DNA from 2 places in the Bacillus sp. JJ1503 genome. Region 1 is predicted to be linked to the other one. Evidence: riboswitches for the same ligand, from Rfam matches in the RefSeq annotation. Region 1 holds a riboswitch; the other holds the start of a gene.
The links. A riboswitch is a leader RNA that binds a small molecule or an ion and turns the genes downstream of it on or off. The one in region 1 is predicted to bind glycine.

Region 1 (5,830 bases):
TCAAGCTGATCTCTGTCTCTTAGAAGTTCTTCTCTATTCTTTCTGATTAAACTTGATAATGTTACTCTTTTTCTGCTCATTGTAATATCTCCCTTTATTCATGTTGTATGTTTCATAGAATGTATCCCCATTAATATGCATAGCCCTAAAGGCTGTTACTCAAACACAATTGTTTTATTCCCATGGACAAGAACACGATCTTCTACATGCCAAGCAACTGCCTCCGCGAGAACGGTTCTTTCCACATGGCGACCAGCTACTTTTAAATCCTCTGACGAGTAGCGGTGGTTTACGCGCAGAACATCCTGCTGAATAATTGGCCCTTCATCTAAATCATTTGTTACATAGTGGGCGGTTGCTCCGATCAATTTCACTCCCCTGTTAAAAGCCCTCACATATGGGTTGGCCCCAACAAAGGCTGGAAGGAATGAATGATGGATGTTGATAATTTGGTTCGGATATTTCGATATAAAATTCGGCGAAAGAATTTGCATATATCTTGCCAGTACAATAAAGTCTACTTTCCCATCTAATAGCTCTAATGTCTTCTGCTCAGCTTCCTGCTTCGTTTCATGAGTCAGCGGGATATGGTAAAAAGGAAGCCCGTAACTTTCAACCTCATCAGCTAAGTGAGCATGATTGCTAATCACTAGCGGGATGTCAACAGGCAATTCCTTTGACTTCCAACGCCAAATTAGCTCCAGAAGGCAATGATCCATTTTGGATACAAAAATCGCCATCCTCTTTCTCTTCTTAGAACTGCTAAGCTGCCAGTCCATAGAATGATTTTGAGCAATTTCATGCAAACCCTGTTCCAATCCTTCAATAGATGTGTCAAAGTTTTGTAAATCAAACTCAATCCGCATAAAAAATCTGCCTGCATGAGGGTCGGTTGTATGCTGATCAAAGTGAACAATATTCGCTTGATGCTCTAATAAAAAATTGGAAATGATCGAAATAATCCCCGGCTTTTCTGGGCACGAAATCAGTAATACGCCTCTATTTCCTTTTTCTCTCGTTGTCATTGTAACACCTCAATTCAAAATTAAGCATGAATGGCTCTTCCATCTACTGCTAATGCAGCCTCCCCGATTGCTTCTGCTAACGTTGGATGAGGATGAATCGTTCTAGCAATGTCCATTGATGTAGCTTCAAGAACGCGAGCAAGACCTGCCTCTGTAATCATATCTGTCACATGCGGGCCAACCATATGGACACCGAGCAGCTTTTTCGATCCTTCTTCAACAACCATTTTCACAAATCCATCTGATTCGCCGTAAACAAGGGCTTTTCCGATTGCACGGAATGAGAATTTCCCTGTTTTCACCTCGTAACCTTGCAGCTTTGCTTCTTCCTCTGTTAGCCCTACACTCGCAACCTCAGGACTGCTATATATACATTTTGATACTAGTGTTGGATCCAGCGGCGTTGGATTTTTACCTGCAATATGTTCTATCGCGATCATTCCTTCATGTGAAGCTACATGTGCCAGCTGCAATCCTCCAATGACATCTCCAATTGCGTAAATATTAGACTCATCTGTTTGATAGTATTCGTTTGTAACGATAAACCCGCGCTCAACGTTAATGGTCGTGTTCTCAAGACTTATCGACTCGATATTAGGTAGTCGGCCTACAGAGACGAGAAGTTTGTCTGCAGAAAAGGTTTTCTCTTCGCCCCGATGCTCTGCTTTAATTGTTACACCATCGCCTTTTTCCAGGGACTGAGGAAGCACCTTAGCACCTGTAACAATCTTAACCCCTTTTTTCTTCATTAAACGCTGTACTTCCTTAGATATATCTACATCCTCTGTCGGAATAATTCGATCAGCAAATTCAATCACTGTTACTTCCAATCCGAAATCAACGAGCATAGAAGCCCATTCAATCCCAATCACACCGCCGCCAACAATAATAATCGACTTTGGCAGTTCTTCCATTTGAAGCGCTTCATCCGATGTCATGACATACTTTCCATCGGCTTCTAGTCCTGGAAGTGTCCGTGGACGTGATCCAGTTGCAATTACTATATTTTTAGGAGCAAGAATGATTTCCTCTTCCCCATTATTCAAATCTACCAATATGTTTCTAGACTCTAGGATTCTGCCTTTTCCTTCATAGACATCAATTTTTCCTTTTTTCATTAAGTGCTGCACACCTTTAAACAGGCGATCAGTAATCTCAGCTTTTCTTGCCTGTACCTTGGAAAAATCAAGTCCAACTTCAGGGGCTATAACACCATATGCTTCTGCATTTTTTGTCGTTGCATAAACCTCCGCGCTTCGAAGTAATGCCTTACTCGGAATACAACCTGCATGTAGACATGTTCCTCCAAGCTTTCCTTTTTCAACAACCGCAGCTGTTAAACCTAATTGAGAGGCACGAATAGCCGCAACGTATCCGCCTGTACCGCCACCTATAATGACTACATCATATTCTTTGGTCAAATCATTCTCTCCTTTGGATATATTGTGAACATTTTAACAATCAATCCCTAAATTTATCCACGAAAAAAAGGACAGAAAAAGGGTAAGATTGTTTACCCTTCTCTGTCCTTTTACCTGAGAGTTTAAGCCCAAATTAATAATGGGGTCCCCTTGGGTGTCGTCTAGTTTTTACGAGCTCTCCAGAGATGCGTCCCGTTGTGGTTCCTCTACCTGAGAGATTTGTTCCAAGGGTCTTTTTGGAACTTGCTCCTTCGGTGGCTTGTCGTAATGCTCTCTCCCACAACCGTCATCCGCCTGTATTGAATTTTCTATAAATTTAGAATAATACTTTAGCGCTGTAATGTCAAGCATTTTTACAGAATCTTAATCTTTTTTGGGAAAAAGTTCACAAAGTGTTCATTCCTGTATGAAAACCACAAACTCTTTTTACAATAATTGTAGATTGACAGCATTTGATCTGCCTATTAAAATATTATCTTTGGGTACCCGCCCACGTGGTTCGTAACCATCCCACGATAAAAAACTAAGGAGAGAATTTAATATGAAAGTAAAAACGCTTGTCGGAAATGGCATTTTAGCAGCTTTATATATTGCTGTCTCCATGCTGATCCAGCCTTTTGGATTTACTAATATCCAGTTTCGTGTTTCCGAAATGTTTAATCATCTAATCGTCTTTAACAAGAAATATATTTTCGGAATGGTATTAGGTGTATTTTTAACGAATTTATTATTTTCACCAATGGTCGCGTACGATCTTATTTTCGGTGTCGGACAAACACTGATTTCATTATTAATCACGATTGCATGCTGCCGATTTATTAAAAATATTTGGGCACGCATGGTAGTAAACACACTTGTTTTCACCTTTACCATGTTCCTTATTGCCTTAGAGCTTCATCTTGCCTTTGGCTTGCCATTTATGTTTACATGGCTCACAACCGCTATTGGCGAATTCATCGTAATGGCAGTTGGAATGCCTATTATGTATGCATTAAATAAACGTGTAAATTTTGAAAAGGCCATTTAGTAAAAGAGTTGGCGTGTGCCAACTCTTTTTTATATTCATACTGTAACTGCTGCAAAAAACTCGTTATAAAGTGCCCGGACCGCTCGATTCTCATCGATTTCCTTCACACCAAACATCATGCTCACCTCAGAGGAGCCTTGGTTAATCATTTCGATATTAACCCCCGCTTTTGCCAAAGCCTTTGATGCTCTTGCTGTTGTACCAATATTGTGGCGCATTCCTTCACCTACAACCATGATAAGCGCAAGACTATGCTCAATCACGACTTCATCAGCATCTAGCTCTGTCTTAATTCGACCAATGATCTCCTCTTCCATACCTGGAGCAAATTGATTTTCCCTTAAAATAATGGAAATATCATCGATTCCTGAAGGTGTATGCTCATAGGAAAGACCATAGCTTTCTAATATCTCCAATAGCTTTCGGCCAAATCCAATTTCTCTGTTCATTAAGTATTTACTAACATAAATGCTGCAGAAGCCTTCGTCACTTGCAATCCCAATAACCGGGCCATTTGTATTGTCCCGCTCATAAACAATTCGAGTGCCTGGTGCCGATGGATTATTCGTATTCTTTATATGTACAGGTATCCCCGCTCGGAATGCCGGAACAAGTGCCTCATCATGTAAAACACTGAATCCCGCATAGGAAAGCTCACGCATTTCTCTATAAGTTAATTCCTTGATCTCCTTCGGTCTTTCTACGATAAAAGGATTAACTGAATATACAGCATCCACATCTGTAAAGTTTTCGTACAAGTCTGCTTTAATTCCATTAGCTAGGATGGAGCCAGTAATATCTGATCCGCTCCGTGAAAAAGTAAAAATCTCACCTTCCTTGCTATAACCAAAAAACCCAGGGAAAATCACGATGCCTGAACGCTCACGCAGTTCAAACAAACGATCATAGGCCTCTGGCAAAACCTGGGCATGACCTGGTTCTGCACTCACCAAAAGCCCAGCTTCCTTCGGGCTTACATAGTGAGCCTCCACACCCTGTTTACGGAAATAAGCCGCAACCAGCTTAGCATTGTTGTCTTCGCCGCTCGCCTTCAGTAAATCCATGAATCTCTCTCGGTTGCTTTTATCTGAATTTACCCTTTCAAGTAAATCCTGTTGAATAATATGAATAATTTCATCTGATAAATCTAATTCCTCTGCAATTAAAGCATATCTTTCGATAACAGCATCGAACTTTTTCTTTGGATCTTTATTTTGCAAACAGAGCTCTCCACATTCAATCAAGAGATCTGTTACCTTTTCGTCCTCTCCAAATCTCTTACCCGGTGCAGACACGACAACTACCTTCCTAGCGGGATCAGAAACAACAATCTGGAAGACCTTTTCTAGTTGTTTTCCGGATGCTAAAGAAGATCCGCCAAACTTTACGACTTTCATCCTGACATCTCCTAACCTGTAAAAAATATATCCCTAATTTTACTCCTATTCAGAAAATAATCAAGAGTTTTTCCTCTCTATAAGGACATTTGTTTACTAGTAGTGGACAAGTTAGTTCTAAATACCTATTATCATTTTGGCCCTTCTAGACACTTCCGAATGTTTTTTTATTAAAAAGGTTTATCATTAACAACTTTACCCATTTTTAAAATATAATAGGATTAAATCAATAAGAAATAAGGGAGCAGACTATATGGGGATTCTTATTGTGGACGACAACCAGGCGAACTTGTTTGTTATCGAAAACATTCTTAAGCGTGCAGGCTATGATGATTACTTATCATTTACTTCAGCACAGGATTTATTCACTTTTTTGCTAAAGGAACAGCCACTAGATATAGGAAAACAGATAGACATTATCCTAATGGATATCATGATGCCTGAAATGGACGGAATTGAAGCATGTAAACAACTCCAGCAAATTCCTCATTTAAAGGATATTCCTGTTATATTTGTAACCGCTCTTGAAGATTCTAATAAGGTAGTTGAGGCACTTGATGCTGGAGGCATTGACTATGTGACGAAACCGATAAATAAGACCGAGCTACTGGCAAGAATTCGAGTGGCATTGAGACTGAAATACGAGAAGGACTGGCATATTGAGCAAGAAGAAAAGATCCGAAATGAGTTAGAATTATCCATGCATGTCCAGACAGGCTTGTTAAGCGAGCCGGTTTATAAGGATAACCTTTTATTAAAGGCTTCCTACTTACCCGCGTATAAATTAGCAGGTGATATGTACTATTGGCATAGAATAAATGATCATCGTTTTGCTGCCATACAGCTTGACATGATGGGGCACGGAATATCAGCATCACTTGTATGCATGTTTATATCTTCAGTATTAAGGGATTCAATCACAACATACGCCGATCCTGAGTATGTTATGAAGGAGCTTAA
Region 2 (4,175 bases), on a different contig from region 1:
TTAAAATTTTCTACCAAAACATGCATATGTAATGTTGAGGGGCCTGTCATTTGATAGCAGCTGGCAACATTAGGGTTTTCTGCTAACGCTTCAGCTACTTTAACGAGTGAACTAGGTTCACAATCTATTTCAAAAAAAGCAGAAACATTTTTTCCAACCTTTTCGCTATTTATTACTACAGTAAATTGTTCGATAACCTTGTCTTCTACTAATTTATTTACTCTTTCTCTGACAGCAACTCGTGATAAACCTAATTGTTTTCCAATCTCTACATATGATACTCGCCCGTTATTTGTTAATAGTTGAAGGATATTCTTATCAATATTATCCATTAATTATCAACCCTTTCTCCGATCAAATCAAAAGTATTATACGCTATAACTGACCAAATAGAGAAGAAAATTTAATAAACTCTGAATTAATTAACTAGTTTTAATGGATGATTGGGAAGACGATTATCATCAGGATGAAGAAATGCAAGCAAATAGGAGTGCATTTTTCCAACTGCTAAATCGACAATTCGACAAGATGTGGTTTGGGAATGAGGTCTTCAATGTCTATTGGAAGAACTAATTGGTTCGTGGGATTTTGAATGTACTTAAGAAAATAGTTCCTTTAGATAATTCGTTGTGGTGACTTAATTATTACAAAAATGTCGGATTTAAAGTTTTTTATGCAAAAAAAGGGTGGCCAAAAGTTACTTTTGGACACCCACTTTACAATGTCTTTCTTATACAAGAACTGGCTGTTGTTGAAATAACGGAAACTCAGCACAAATGCTTTTTGTTGTTTCCTTTGCCTTTTCTAAAACCTCTGAATCCCCTTTGCTCTTCAAGACAGCTGCGATAACTTTCGCAATTTGCACCATTTCTTCTTTTTTCATTCCCCGCGTTGTTAACGCTGGTGTCCCCATGCGGATTCCGCTTGTTACGAACGGACTTTGTGGATCATATGGAATCGTGTTTTTGTTGACGGTGATGCCTGCTTCTTCAAGCAGCTTTTCCGCCTCTTTGCCTGTTAAATCCCAAGGGCGAACATCTAGTAATACGATATGATTATCGGTTCCTCCAGAAACGAGGGCTGCGCCTTCTTTCACTAACTCTTGACCAAGTGTTTTTGCATTTTCGATGACTTGTTTAGCATACTCTTTAAAACTTTGCTGGGATGCTTCATTAAATGCAACAGCCTTCGCAGCAATAATATGCATTTGTGGGCCGCCTTGAATTCCAGGGAACACGGCTTTATTAATAGCTTTAATTATATCTTCATCATTCGTCAAAATAATACCGCCACGTGGACCTCTTAATGTTTTATGCGTTGTGCTAGTCACGACATCTGCAAACGGAATAGGTGAAGGATGTAGACCTGCAGCAACAAGTCCTGCAATATGCGCCATATCAACCATCAATTTTGCGCCAACTTTATCGGCAATTTCTCTAAATCGGGCAAAATCAATTATTCTTGTATATGCGCTTCCGCCAGCAATAATTAATTTTGGCTGTTCTTTTTCAGCAATTGCTTCAAGTTCATCATAATCGATCAGGTGATTATCTTCTCTTACTCCATAAGACACAACCTCAAACCATTTTCCTGACATGTTTACCGGACTTCCATGGGTTAGATGCCCACCGTGTGATAAATTCATTCCCATAATTTTATCGCCTGGCTGAAGCAAGGCAAAAAATACAGCTGTATTCGCTTGGGCACCTGAGTGAGCTTGGACATTTGCAAATTTAGCGCCAAATAATTTAGTTAAACGTTCAATAGCAACATTTTCAACAACATCTACATTTTCGCATCCACCGTAATAACGCTTACCTGGGTACCCTTCTGCATATTTATTAGTCAATACGCTCCCCATGGCTTCTAATACATCATCGCTTACAAAATTTTCTGATGCAATTAACTCTAATGCATGATGCTGGCGGTGACTTTCCTTCTCGATCGCTTCAAAAATGGTTGAATCATTTTCCCGTAAACTCATATCTATTCCTCCTTGATTTTCAATTCTGACTTTCCCTAGCTGTTTTAAAAATTATAAATTTGCAATTTTGGGAATTTAAAAATCGTTTGTTCAGCTACATTTATTCTTTTCCAAGACAAAGGCAGGTAGACAATACGCTTTGCTGTCATTTTTTGAACACAAAAAAGGACAGAAAAGGGTATTGATGCGCTCTCTCCCCCTTCTCTGTCCTTTTACCTGAGAGTTTAACTCTTTATAAGAGTCTTCCCCTTTGGTGGCGTTTAATTAAACGCGCTCTCCAGAGTAACGTCCAGTTGTAGTTCTTCTACCTGAGAGATTAGTTCCAAGGGTATTTTTGGAACTTGCTCCTTCGGTGGTATTGACGACTACACTCTCCCACAACTATCATCCGTACTATATTTAATTTTTGTAATTATTAGAATAAGAGTTTTATCATAATATGTCAATATTTTTCTGGAAAAACTTTATTAATTTAGAAAGTGTTGATCACCATGCTAATCGGAATTTTATCCATTGCATCTAAATTTTACGCTACATTTCCTTTATTCTCATGATTTGCCTTTGTTTGCCGAATCTTATAAATCACAACCAGAATAATAAACCAAACAGGAGTTACAAACAAGGCAACACGAGTATCTTCCGCTAGTGCAAGTACTACAAGAACGAACGCTAGGAAAGCAAGAATCAAGTAATTGGAAAATGGATAAAGCGGTAATTTAAATTTATTCACTTTCGCTAAATCTGGCCTTGTTTTACGGTATTTCAAATGGCTGATAACCGTAATTCCCCAAATGAAGATGAAACATACGGTAGAAACACTTGTAATCAGTGTAAATACTCCCTCTGGCATTACATAGTTTAAAACAACAGAAATGAGTATGACGCCAGTTGAAAAGATCAATGCATTGGAAGGTACTTTACGGGAATCAAGTTTTGTAAATGGAACAGGTGCATTATTATCTTTTCCAAGAGAGTATAGCATCCGGCTTGTACTAAAAACGGCGCTATTACCTGCAGAAGCTGCGGATGTAAGAACGACAAAGTTGACGATACCAGCAGCAGCTGTGATACCTAGTCCTACGAAAACTTGAACGAACGGACTTTCCATTGGGTTGATCGAGTTCCACGGATATACACTCATAATAACAATCAGTGCACCAATGTAGAAAATAATAATCCGAATAGGAATACTATTAATTGCTTTTGGGATTACTTTTTCTGGATCTTTCGTTTCACCTGCTGTCAGTCCCACAAGCTCAATACCAACAAACGCAAACACGACCATCTGGAATGAGAGAATAAAGCCATTTAAGCCATTCGGGAACATTCCGCCGTGACTCCATAAATTCGTGAGACTAGCTGTGCCTGCATTCGAGGTAAAGCCAGTAATAATCATAAAAATTCCAACGACAATTAGTGCTAGAATCGCGATAATTTTAATTAATGCGAACCAAAATTCCAATTCGCCAAAAAGTTTTACAGTTGCCAGGTTCATAACGAGCAACACGACAAGCGCAATTAAAGCTGGCATCCACTGTGGTACACTAGGGAACCAATACTGAAAGTAAAGACCAACTGCTGTTAAGTCAGCCATTGCAATTGAAATCCAGCAAAACCAGTAGGTCCATCCGGTGATAAATGCTGCCATATTCCCTAAATAATCTTGAACAAAGTCAACAAAAGAATGATATTTCAGATTACTTAAGAGCAGCTCTCCAAGTGAGCGCATGATTAAAAAGCAAACTATGCCTGTAATCATATAAGCAAATAAAATTGAAGGCCCTGTTAAATGAATAGATTTTCCTGCTCCAAGAAATAATCCAGTTCCGATCGCCCCGCCAATGGCGATTAGTTGGACATGCCTGTTCTTTAGACCTCTCTCCAATTGTTGTTCATGCATAGATTTCTCACTCCCTGTTTTTCGAGGTGGGTACAATTGTTTACTAAACTAATAACGCGATTAAAGTATTGCACAATTTTTCCATATTTGACTAAGATCAAAGGTCCAGATGTTTACCAGGTATCCAAACAACAGAGTCATCTAGAATAAAGGAAGAAGTCATCTTTTGTAGAGAATTATTGAAGTAGTTTTAGGAACTCAGGTATACATTTGTAAGCGCATACAAAAAGTTACAATTATTAATATTAATGTTATTTATTTTAGAGTAGATTACTTCTTACCTAGGTGAAC

Region 2: it holds a riboswitch for glycine, as region 1 does, so the genes downstream of both, glyA (serine hydroxymethyltransferase) here and lpdA (dihydrolipoyl dehydrogenase) in region 1, are expected to answer to the same signal.

Annotation. Positions count from the first base shown of each region.
Region 1 covers NZ_JBALOZ010000192.1:37,035-42,864, reverse strand. Annotated here, with positions in the region: gene V7149_RS15100 (FbpB family small basic protein) at 1-80, opposite strand, end outside; gene purU (formyltetrahydrofolate deformylase) at 156-1,025, opposite strand; gene lpdA (dihydrolipoyl dehydrogenase) at 1,046-2,446, opposite strand; glycine riboswitch at 2,539-2,634, opposite strand; glycine riboswitch at 2,635-2,736, opposite strand; PreQ1 riboswitch class I at 2,935-2,979, shown strand; gene V7149_RS15085 (QueT transporter family protein) at 2,988-3,473, shown strand; gene V7149_RS15080 (aspartate kinase) at 3,509-4,870, opposite strand; gene V7149_RS15075 (PP2C family protein-serine/threonine phosphatase) at 5,124-5,830, shown strand, end outside.
Region 2 covers NZ_JBALOZ010000499.1:121-4,295, reverse strand. Annotated here, with positions in the region: gene V7149_RS25895 (Lrp/AsnC family transcriptional regulator) at 1-332, opposite strand, end outside; gene glyA (serine hydroxymethyltransferase) at 731-1,984, opposite strand; glycine riboswitch at 2,179-2,270, opposite strand; glycine riboswitch at 2,271-2,372, opposite strand; gene V7149_RS25885 (amino acid permease) at 2,511-3,884, opposite strand.